Regions from separate parts of the Pseudomonas sp. Seg1 genome, predicted to be linked through region 2. Evidence: predicted binding sites of a transcription regulator. Region 2 holds the regulator's gene; the other holds the start of a gene.

What was found. Region 2 encodes sigma-54, which starts transcription at its own class of promoters, with help from an activator protein. Its sites were predicted from a motif close to ANTGGCATNNANNTTGCTNT; they were not measured.
Positions count from the first base shown of each region.
Region 1: glnK (P-II family nitrogen regulator) is a predicted target of sigma-54. The motif match lies at 2,962-2,981, and genes of this name have one in related genera.

Region 1 is NZ_AP021903.1:6,332,340-6,337,444, forward strand. It holds gene sutA (dormancy-specific transcriptional regulator SutA) at 1-319, opposite strand, end outside; gene KI231_RS28560 (secondary thiamine-phosphate synthase enzyme YjbQ) at 422-847, opposite strand; gene KI231_RS28565 (ammonium transporter) at 1,064-2,401, opposite strand; gene glnK (P-II family nitrogen regulator) at 2,440-2,778, opposite strand; gene KI231_RS28575 (accessory factor UbiK family protein) at 3,174-3,434, shown strand; gene KI231_RS28580 (hypothetical protein) at 3,632-3,850, shown strand; gene KI231_RS28585 (BRO-N domain-containing protein) at 3,854-4,375, shown strand; gene KI231_RS28590 (HigA family addiction module antitoxin) at 4,370-4,639, opposite strand; gene KI231_RS28595 (hypothetical protein) at 4,844-5,041, shown strand.
Region 2 is NZ_AP021903.1:1,063,042-1,068,146, forward strand. It holds gene rapZ (RNase adapter RapZ) at 1-183, opposite strand, end outside; gene ptsN (PTS IIA-like nitrogen regulatory protein PtsN) at 186-650, opposite strand; gene hpf (ribosome hibernation-promoting factor, HPF/YfiA family) at 662-970, opposite strand; gene KI231_RS04530 (RNA polymerase factor sigma-54) at 1,044-2,537, opposite strand; gene lptB (LPS export ABC transporter ATP-binding protein) at 2,724-3,449, opposite strand; gene lptA (lipopolysaccharide transport periplasmic protein LptA) at 3,449-3,994, opposite strand; gene lptC (LPS export ABC transporter periplasmic protein LptC) at 3,981-4,553, opposite strand; gene KI231_RS04550 (KdsC family phosphatase) at 4,562-5,086, opposite strand; gene KI231_RS04555 (KpsF/GutQ family sugar-phosphate isomerase) at 5,087-5,105, opposite strand, start outside.

The DNA.
Region 1 (5,105 bases), 1.4 Mb from region 2:
GGCGGCTACCGTACTTGTTGTCCGGCTTCTTCGGAGGATCGGCGACCACGTTGGCCTCCACTTCCTGCACTTTTCCGCCGCGCGACAGGAACTCTTCCATGGCCTTGGCCAGGGCGTCGCGTTCCTTGTTCTTGGCTTCAATGCTCGGCAACTCGTCTACCGACACCGCAGCCTTGGCTTTGCCTTTGGCAGCCGGGGCCGGCGTATCGTCACCGCCATCGTCGTCAGCAACGTCTTCCGCTGCTGCTTCCAGGCCTTCCTCGGCCTCGTCTTCGTCGCCTACTTCGAGGTCGTCGTTTTCCAGATCATCGTCGCTCATGTTCTACCTCATGACTTGCGAAAAGCAGATTAGTTATAGACCAGCTTTGGCAACTGTCGAAAGTCGCCGTTAAAAAATCAGTAACCATTGGTGACCAACGGTTTATGCCCCTTCACCGTGCAAGGTGGCGAGGACTTTTCGAGCACCGCCATGATCACGGTGCTCGCCCAGATAAACGCCTTGCCAGGTGCCCAGTGCCAAACGGCCTGCCGAAACCGGCAGACTGATCTGACAGCCAAGCACGCTGGCCTTGAAGTGCGCCGGGAGGTCGTCCAGGCCTTCGTCGTTATGCTCATAGCCGTCTGTTCCTTGTGGGATCAGACGATTGAAAAATCGTTCGAAGTCGCGACGGACCGCCGGATCGGCGTTCTCGTTGATGGTCAACGACGCCGAGGTATGCTGCAGCCACAAATGCAACAGACCGACCCGGCACTCCCTGAGTTCAGGCAGGCCTTTGATCAACTCGTCCGTTACCAGATGAAAGCCCCGGGGCCGTGCCCGCAGGGTTATCAGAGTCTGTTGCCACATACAGTTCTCCGCACGTTCGGGGCGCATTCTAGCGCGCTCTGGGAAAAAACAAAGGCCCTAATATTCCTGCAATCATGTAAGCCATTGCCCGCAGAAAAACACCCGTCGTAAACACGACCAAAGGCGTACGAAAAATCCTTTCAGCTGTATCGTGATCGACAAATTCCAGACAAAAAAATGCCCGGCGAACCGGGCAAGTTTTTTCAATGCGCGTACTTACAAGTTGTAGCCGCGTTCGTTGTGTTGTGCCAGATCGAGGCCCACCGACTCTTCTTCCTCGGTCACACGCAGACCCATCACAGCATCCAGAACCTTGAGGATGATGAAGGTGACGATCGCGGTGTAGATCACCGTGAAGCCGACGCCTTTGCACTGAATCCACACTTGTGCGGCGATGTCGGTGACGGTGCCGAAGCCACCCAGCGACGGTGCGGCGAACACACCGGTGAGGATCGCGCCGAGGATACCGCCGATACCGTGCACGCCGAACGCGTCCAGGGAGTCGTCATAACCGAGTTTGCGTTTGAGGGTGGTGGCGCAGAAGAAGCACACCACGCCCGCCGCCAGACCGATCACCAGTGCGCCCATCGGGCCCACGGTGCCGGCAGCCGGAGTAATCGCTACGAGGCCGGCAACCACACCCGAGGCGATGCCCAGTGCGCTTGGCTTACCGTGAGTGATCCACTCGGCAAACATCCAGCCCAGTGCAGCAGCAGCGGTAGCAATCTGGGTAACCAGCATCGCCATACCGGCAGTGCCGTTGGCCGCAGCAGCAGAACCGGCGTTGAAGCCGAACCAGCCAACCCACAGCATCGCCGCGCCCATCAGGGTGTAACCCAGATTGTGCGGAGCCATCGGGGTGGTCGGGAAACCTTTGCGCTTGCCCAGAACCAGGCAGCAGATCAGACCGGCAACACCGGCGTTGATGTGCACCACGGTGCCGCCCGCGAAGTCGAGCACGCCCCAGTCCCACATCAGGCCGCCGTTACCGGACCAGACCATGTGCGCGATCGGTGCGTAAACCAGGGTGAACCAGATGCCCATGAAGATCAGCATCGCGGAGAACTTCATCCGCTCGGCGAACGCACCGACGATCAACGCCGGTGTGATGATCGCGAAGGTCATCTGGAAGGTGACGAACACTGCCTCAGGAAACAACGCCGCAGGGCCGGTCAGGCTGGCTGGCGTGATACCCGCGAGGAACGCCTTGCCGAAGCCGCCGACAAAGGAGTTGAAGTTGACGACGCCCTGCTCCATGCCGGTGGTGTCGAACGCGATGCTGTAGCCGTAAATGACCCACAGGACGCTGATCAGACCGGTAATGGCGAAGCATTGCATCATCACGGAAAGAATGTTTTTCGAGCGAACCATGCCGCCGTAGAACAGCGCCAGGCCCGGGATGGTCATGAACAGCACGAGGGCTGTCGAGGTGAGCATCCAGGCAGTGTCGCCGGAATTGAGGACCGGGGCCGCCACTTCGTCTGCCGCCATTGCAAGGCTGGGCATTACGATGGACAACAGGGCTCCTAGCCCTGCGAATTTACGCAGAGTCATATTGTTTTCTCCTGGGGCGTTGGGGTTTGTGGCGGCGTTTAAATCGCGTCGGTATCGGTTTCGCCGGTACGGATGCGAATCGCCTGTTCCAGATTGACCACGAAGATCTTGCCGTCACCGATCTTGCCGGTGTTGGCCGCCTTGGTTATCGCCTCGATAACCCGATCCAGATCCTTGTCGTCGATGGCCACGTCGATTTTCACCTTGGGCAGAAAATCGACCACATATTCCGCGCCGCGATACAGCTCGGTGTGACCCTTCTGCCGGCCGAAGCCTTTGACTTCAGTAACGGTAATGCCCTGCACGCCGATTTCGGACAGCGACTCGCGCACGTCGTCCAACTTGAACGGCTTGATGATGGCAGTGACTAGCTTCATGAAACTCTCTCCCGAATTGGTGGACTTGCCCCAGGAAAACAAACCCGACTCAAGTCTAAGCGCAGTGCCTGGCTTTGTAACGCATCGCTGACGCCAGCTAACCGCATCAGACGAAACTCCCCGCTTCGCCTGCCGCACTGCATTCGTCACAGCGACTGCATCAGTGCATGGGTCGAAGGTGACTAAGCAGAAACCTTGCCATCTCGCCAAAATCCCCTGATTTCAATCCCTTGGCCGCTGCCGCAAGCCATCCCGCGCAAAAGGCCCAGCGGATACGCACAACAACGGTGCGTCGCCGTCCGTCTGCCTGCGCGAAAAGCGTGCATCCCTGACCACGAGATTGACTATAGACACTGCGTGATACACTGCCGGCCATTGTTTCCAGGACATCCACCATGCTCGCGCCCAAAGACTTCCTCGACGCCCTGAGCGGCACCGCCTCCCGCCTGTTCAGCGGCGACACCCCGCTGCCGAAAGCCGAAATCGAAAGCCAGTTCAAGATGCTGCTGCAGAGTGCCTTCAGCAAACTCGATCTGGTCAGCCGTGAAGAGTTCGATAGTCAGATGGTCGTGCTGGCGCGTACGCGCGCACGTCTTGAGAGCCTCGAAGCCAAGGTTGCCGAGATGGAAGCGAAGCTGACGCCGCCAGCCGAATAACCCCGTAATCCCCTGTGGGAGCTAGCCTGCTAGCGATTGAAGGTCGGCACGACCTTCAGCTTCATGTGTAGGAATTCACGCAGGCTGCGATCTTTTGATCCGCAGCCCTGCAACAATCACGGCAACGTCCTACACACTGCACCACCGCTGTCCGATTGCGCCGAAAAGCCCCGGTACCTAAGCTCACTCGATGCTGAATGTTCAGCACCGGGTTTGGCGACCTGGATCGAATTCGACGCAATGCAACTAAATTCACAGAGAGGTTTTTTCTCTCCATGAGTTATGGCGGCTTTGCGTGGGAGACCTCAGGGTCTGCCGGTTTCGAATTCACCGGTTCGCCAACCCGCGCATGGCTGCCACCCTTTTCGTTTGGCGACGAACAGAAGCAGTTTTCTTCACTTGAATTCGAGAACTGAACCATGGACGAAAACTACCTGACACCTAGCATCTTCACCCGCCACAAACTCCCCCTCCACGCCCTCCTCATCCAGAACCAACCCTGGTTCTGCGCCCGAGACCTGAGCCGCCTGCTGCACATCTACCTCAACGAACGCATGCTGCGAAAACTCGACCCCGACCAATACCAAACCCGCAAAACCTTGATCCACAACCAGATCGAAAACACCCTGCTGATCAGCGAATCCGGCATCTACGCCCTCCTCGTCTACCACTACTGCCCCGAATACCGAGCCCTGCGCGAATGGCTTACTCACCAAGTCATCCCCACCCTGCGCGACATCCAACACCCCACCACAAGCGAACGCCCACACCTGAGCCTGCTCAGTTGGCCGGACATGACGTTGAGTTTGTTGCACTGGAATAACCAGCCGTGGATTCGGTTGCAGGATGTGCCGCTGATGGTCGTGGAACGGGAAAAGCCGAAACGCTCAGAGGCAGGACCTTGGTGGAAAAGGGCTACACGGATGTTGCAATCGCTATAAACCCGCATGCCTGATCTGAGCCCTGCGTAAATCGTAAGTCGACTGAAGATTCATCCAGAACTCAGGTGTAGTGTTGAAATGAATGGCAAGCCTGATTGCCAGATCGGCGCAGATCCTGAGCTGGCATTTCACAAGCTTTTCTATCTCACTTTCGGGCCATTTCGTGGGCATGGCCAGATCCATGACGGTCATGCCCAGCGGCTCCATGAATTCTTTATTCAGAACCTCGCCCGGATGAATCGGGCGCATACCATTGCGGTCCATTTTTCGCCTCCAGAGACTGCATCGAGCGGCCAAACTGGAGCATAGGACACAGAGATACAAGACCGTCGAAAGCCTTTCGCCGGCGTCCTACAACTATTAGGGCATGGCCCTACAAAAATCAGCGTCTGCGCCTGATTACGCGACCTTTCCTCCTTGTACTACGGTGACCAGCGAAGCATCTGTCACCCGAAAAACGAGGCCTCAATGAAAGACAAAAAGAGAAGGAAAAAGCTAGAAGAGATTGTTGGATATCACGCTGAAGCACTTCGGTTAGCCGGAGGTATTTCAGCCAATCAGCGTCGTTTTATTGAGGTAGCGGCCAAGTACGGTAAAGAACTCGAACCGGATGGTTGGTTGGCCGGGGGAGGAAGCCAAGTAAGAAATCCCGAAGAAGAAAACTAATGTGGCGCCTCTACTGAACGTGGAAGGGCACCTTGGCAACATCCAGTGAAGGTTTACCCTCGGA
Region 2 (5,105 bases):
CGCATCGATAGACACGGCCACCAGCGGCTGCGCCAGTTCGGTGTGAATCAGCGCCCGTTCGGCCAGTTCTGGCAGCAGGCCAGCCGGCAGATTGTCGATGCAGTAGTAACCGTTGTCCTCAAGGACATCCAGGGCGGTACTTTTACCCGAGCCGGAACGGCCACTGACGATGATCAAGCGCATGATTACTGCCCGTTTTGCTCGTCCAGTACGACCTGGTACAAGGCTTCGTTGCTCGGAGCGCTGCGCAGCTTATCGCGCACGTCCTTTCGATCGAGCATGCTGGCGATCTGGCGCAGCAACTCCAGATGGGCATCGGTAGCCGCTTCCGGGACCAGCAGAACGAACAGCAGGTCAACCGGGGCGCCGTCGATGGCATCGAAATCGATAGGGGCTTCAAGGTGCATCAAGGCGCTGATTGGCGACTGGCAACCCTTGAGGCGGCAGTGAGGAATGGCGATGCCGTTGCCGAAACCGGTAGAGCCGAGTTTCTCACGGGCGATCAGGGCCTCGAAGACATCTTGCATCTCCAGATCCGGCACTTCGCGGGCGATCAGGTTGGCAATTTGTTCGAGGGCTTTCTTTTTACTGCCGCCCGGCACGTTCACCAGGGAACGGCCGGGGGTCAGGATACTTTCAAGTCGGATCATGGAATGGGGGGTTATCGACCGGTGGCGCCCTGTAGCAGGCTCTGGGTCTTTTCCTTATGCTTTTTGAGTTGTTTATCCAGCTTGTCGGTCAAGGCGTCGATCGCCGCGTACATATCGGTATGTTCCGCATTGGCGACCACTTCGCTGCCGGGTATATGCAAGGTGGCTTCGATTTTCTGCTTCAGCTTTTCGACGCACATCGTGACTTGCACGTTGGTGATCTTGTCGAAATGTCGTTCCAGTCGTTGGAGTTTTTCCTCGATGTAGGAACGCAGAGGTTGGGTCACTTCCAGTTGGTGTCCACTGATGTTGACTTGCATACAGCTTCTCCTTCGTTGCCAGTGCATAAAGCGGCAGGCTGGATAGCCTGCCACTGGAACGCTGTAACGTGGCTTACATCAACCGCTTGCGTTCGCTCGAAGGCGCGATCCCTAAGGACTCGCGGTACTTGGCGACGGTGCGGCGAGCCACCTGAATGCCTTGTGCCTCCAGTAAACCAGCGATCTTGCTGTCACTCAACGGCTTTTTCTGATTTTCCGCCGCAACCAGTTTTTTGATGATCGCGCGGATCGCCGTGGACGAGCATTCACCGCCTTCGGAGGTGCTGACGTGGCTGGAGAAAAAGTATTTCAGTTCATAAATACCACGCGGGGTATGCATGAATTTCTGTGTGGTCACCCGGGAAATCGTCGATTCATGCATGCCGACCGCTTCAGCGATGTCATGCAGGACCAGCGGCTTCATGGCTTCGTCGCCGTATTCCAGGAAGCCGCGCTGATGCTCGACGATCTGGGTGGCCACTTTCATCAGGGTTTCGTTGCGGCTTTGCAGGCTTTTGATGAACCAGCGAGCTTCCTGCAACTGATTGCGCATGAAAGTGTTGTCGGCACTGGTATCGGCGCGACGCACGAAACCGGCGTACTGGGCGTTTACCCGCAGGCGTGGCACTGACTCCTGATTCAGCTCGACCAGCCAGCGCTCGTTGTCCTTGCGCACGATGACGTCCGGGACGACATACTCGGCTTCAGTGGATTCGATCTGCGAGCCTGGACGCGGGTTGAGGCTCTGCACCAGTTCGATGACCTGACGCAGCTCGTCTTCCTTGAGCTTCATGCGGCGCATCAATTGGCTGTAATCACGGCTGCCGAGCAAGTCGATGTAGTCGGTGACCAGGCGCTTCGCTTCGGCCAGCCAAGGGGTCTTGGCCGAGAGCTGACGCAGTTGCAGCAGCAGGCATTCACTGAGGTTGCGGGCGCCAATGCCTGCCGGTTCGAATTGCTGGATGCGGTGCAGGACGGCTTCGATCTCGTCCAGTTCGATGTCCAGTTCCGGATCGAACGCTTCAAGAATCTCCTCGAGGGTTTCGTCCAGGTAGCCCTGATTGTTGATGCAATCGATCAGGGTCACGGCGATCAGTCGATCGGTGTCGGACATCGGTGCGAGGTTCAATTGCCACAGCAGGTGACTTTGCAGACTTTCGCCAGCGGAGGTGCGGGTGGTGAAATCCCACTCGTCGTCATCGCTGGTTGGCAGGCTGCTGGCACTGGTCTGGTAAACGTCCTCCCAGGCCGTATCGACCGGAAGCTCGTTGGGGATACGCTCGCTCCAGTCGCCGTCCTCAAGGTTATCCACCGTTGGGGCGGTTTCCTGATAGGAGGGTTCCTGGATCTCGGTGTTGGGCTTCTGTTCGGCGTTGTCGGCCAGGGGATCGGAGTTGTCGAAGTCGTCGCCTTCTTCCTGGCGTTCGAGCATCGGATTGGATTCCAGGGCCTCCTGGATTTCCTGTTGCAGATCCAGGGTCGACAATTGGAGCAGGCGGATGGCCTGTTGCAGCTGCGGTGTCATCGTCAGCTGCTGGCCCATTCTCAAGACTAGCGATGGTTTCATGGCAGGGGCTTAACACCTTATTCGCCGGCGCTATGCGCCATCCACTACAGGGCGCCGGAGCGCCAAACTTAAGCAAATTATATGCCTGAAACTGAAGTGTTTGCCTAGAGCGCTGTAACAATTAAAGCGTATTAAATCCTGCTTGAATCGATACAGCACCCGGGCGGCTCACCGGGCACTTTGCGCTTACAGGCGGAATTCGTGGCCCAGATACACTTCCTTGACCAGATCGTTGGCCAGGATGGTCGCGGAGTCACCCTCGGCGATCAGTTGACCGTCGTTGACGATGTAGGCGGTTTCGCAGATGTCCAGCGTCTCACGCACGTTGTGGTCGGTGATCAGTACACCGATGCCCTTGGCCTTGAGATGGTGGATGATCTGCTTGATGTCGCCGACCGAAATCGGGTCGACACCGGCGAACGGTTCGTCGAGCAGGATGAATTTTGGCGCAGTCGCCAGAGCGCGGGCGATTTCCACCCGGCGGCGTTCACCACCCGACAGGCTCATGCCGAGGTTGTCGCGGATGTGGCTGATGTGGAATTCCTGCAGCAGGCTTTCCAGCTCTTTGCGACGGCCGGCCTTGTCGAGCTCCTGACGGGTCTCGAGGATGGCCATGATGTTGTCGGCCACCGACAGTTTGCGGAAGATCGATGCTTCTTGCGGCAGATAGCCGATACCGGCCTTGGCGCGGCCATGCATTGGCTGGTGGCTGACGTCCAGATCGTCGATCAGCACACGACCCTGATCGGCCTGTACCAGGCCGACTATCATATAGAAGCAGGTGGTCTTGCCGGCGCCGTTCGGGCCGAGCAGGCCGACGATCTGGCCGCTGTCGATCGACAGGCTGACGTCACGCACGACCTGGCGGCTTTTATAGGCCTTGGCCAGGTGCTGAGCTTTCAGAGTTGCCATTACTGGGTTTTCTCGTCGGTTTTCTTCTTCGGCTGGATCACCATGTCGATGCGCGGACGCGACTCGGTGACCTTGCTGCCGGTAGCGCGACCGGCGCTGGCGAGTTTCTTCACGGTGTCATAGACGATTTTCTCGCCTTGAGTCGTGTTGTTGTCCTTGTCGACAACCTTGGCCTTGTCGATCAGCACAACGCGGTTTTGCGCGGCGTGGTACTGAATCGTCACGCCCCAGCCCTGAACAGGCTTGGTGTCGCCAGCGGTCTGCAGTTGTTCGAAGTAGGCGAGGTTGCCCACCGAGGTCACCACGTCGATGTCACCGGTCGGCGTGCGAGTGATGGTCACGGTGTTGCCGGTAACCTTCATCGAGCCCTGAGTGATGATGACGTCGCCTTTATAAGTGGCAATGCCATTCTTGTCGTCCAGTTGGGCGTCGTCGGCCTGGATGCGGATCGGCTGTTGCTGATCGTTCGGCAGAGCCCAGGCGCTCACGCTTCCCAGTGCTGCGCCCAGACTGAGCAAAATAGGGAGGGTTTTAACGAGCCTCATACTGTCCTCTTACGTTCGATAGCAGGTGTATCCTGCTTTCCTTCAGATACGCTTTCATTCCCACGCCAGTCGATACACCGCCAGCGCCGTCGATTCTAACGGGTTGCTCGGTCTGCGCATATTGTTCCTGCGGGAACACGGTCATGCGCGTGGAGGTAACCAGCAAATCGCGGTTTTGCTCATCGGTGCGCTTGATGCGTACCGAATCGATCAATTCGACCTGGGTGCCGCCCGAATTCACTTCGCCGCGCTCACTGGTCACATGCCACGGAAATTCCGTCCCGCGGTACATGTTCAGGTCAGGCTTGGTGACCAGCGTGATGTCGGTCGCCTTGACGTGCTCGGCCTTGTCGGAGGTCATTTCATATTGCACTTTGCCGTCCGGCAGGTATTGCAGGGTATGCGTATTGGTTGCATACCAGTCGATAGGGGTTTCGACGGACGTGACCGGAGGCTTGTCGAGGAAGCGTTCCGGGCTGATGTTCCAGTAGCCTACCGCAGCGAATATCGCCGCGATGCAGCCGAACAGCAGGAAGTTGCGAAATTTTTTGCTAAACATGGTTTGGCTCACAGGTACGCGGCGTTGGCCGCATCAAGGCGGCCCTGGGCGCGCAGGATCAATTCGCAGAATTCGCGGGCGGCACCTTCGCCGCCACGGGCCCGAGTCACGCCGTGAGCGTGTTCGCGGACGAAATCGGCAGCGTTGGCAACGGCCATGCCCAGTCCCACGCGGCGAATCACCGGCAGGTCGGGCAGATCGTCACCGAGGTAGGCGACCTGTTCATAGCTTAGGCCCAGTTGTTCAAGTAGACCGTCCAGAACCACCAATTTGTCTTCGCGCCCCTGAAACAGGTGCGGGATGCCCAGGTTTTTCGCCCGGCGCTCGACCACGGGGGTTTTGCGTCCGCTGATGATGGCGGTCTGTACGCCGGCGTTCATCAGCATTTTGATGCCTTGGCCGTCGAGCGTATTGAATGTCTTGAATTCACTGCCGTCTTCAAGGAAATACAGACGTCCGTCAGTGAGGACGCCGTCGACATCGAAAACTGCCAGTTTGATGGCTTTGCCGCGTTGCAGCAGATCGGTGCTCATTTACATCACTCCTGCGCGC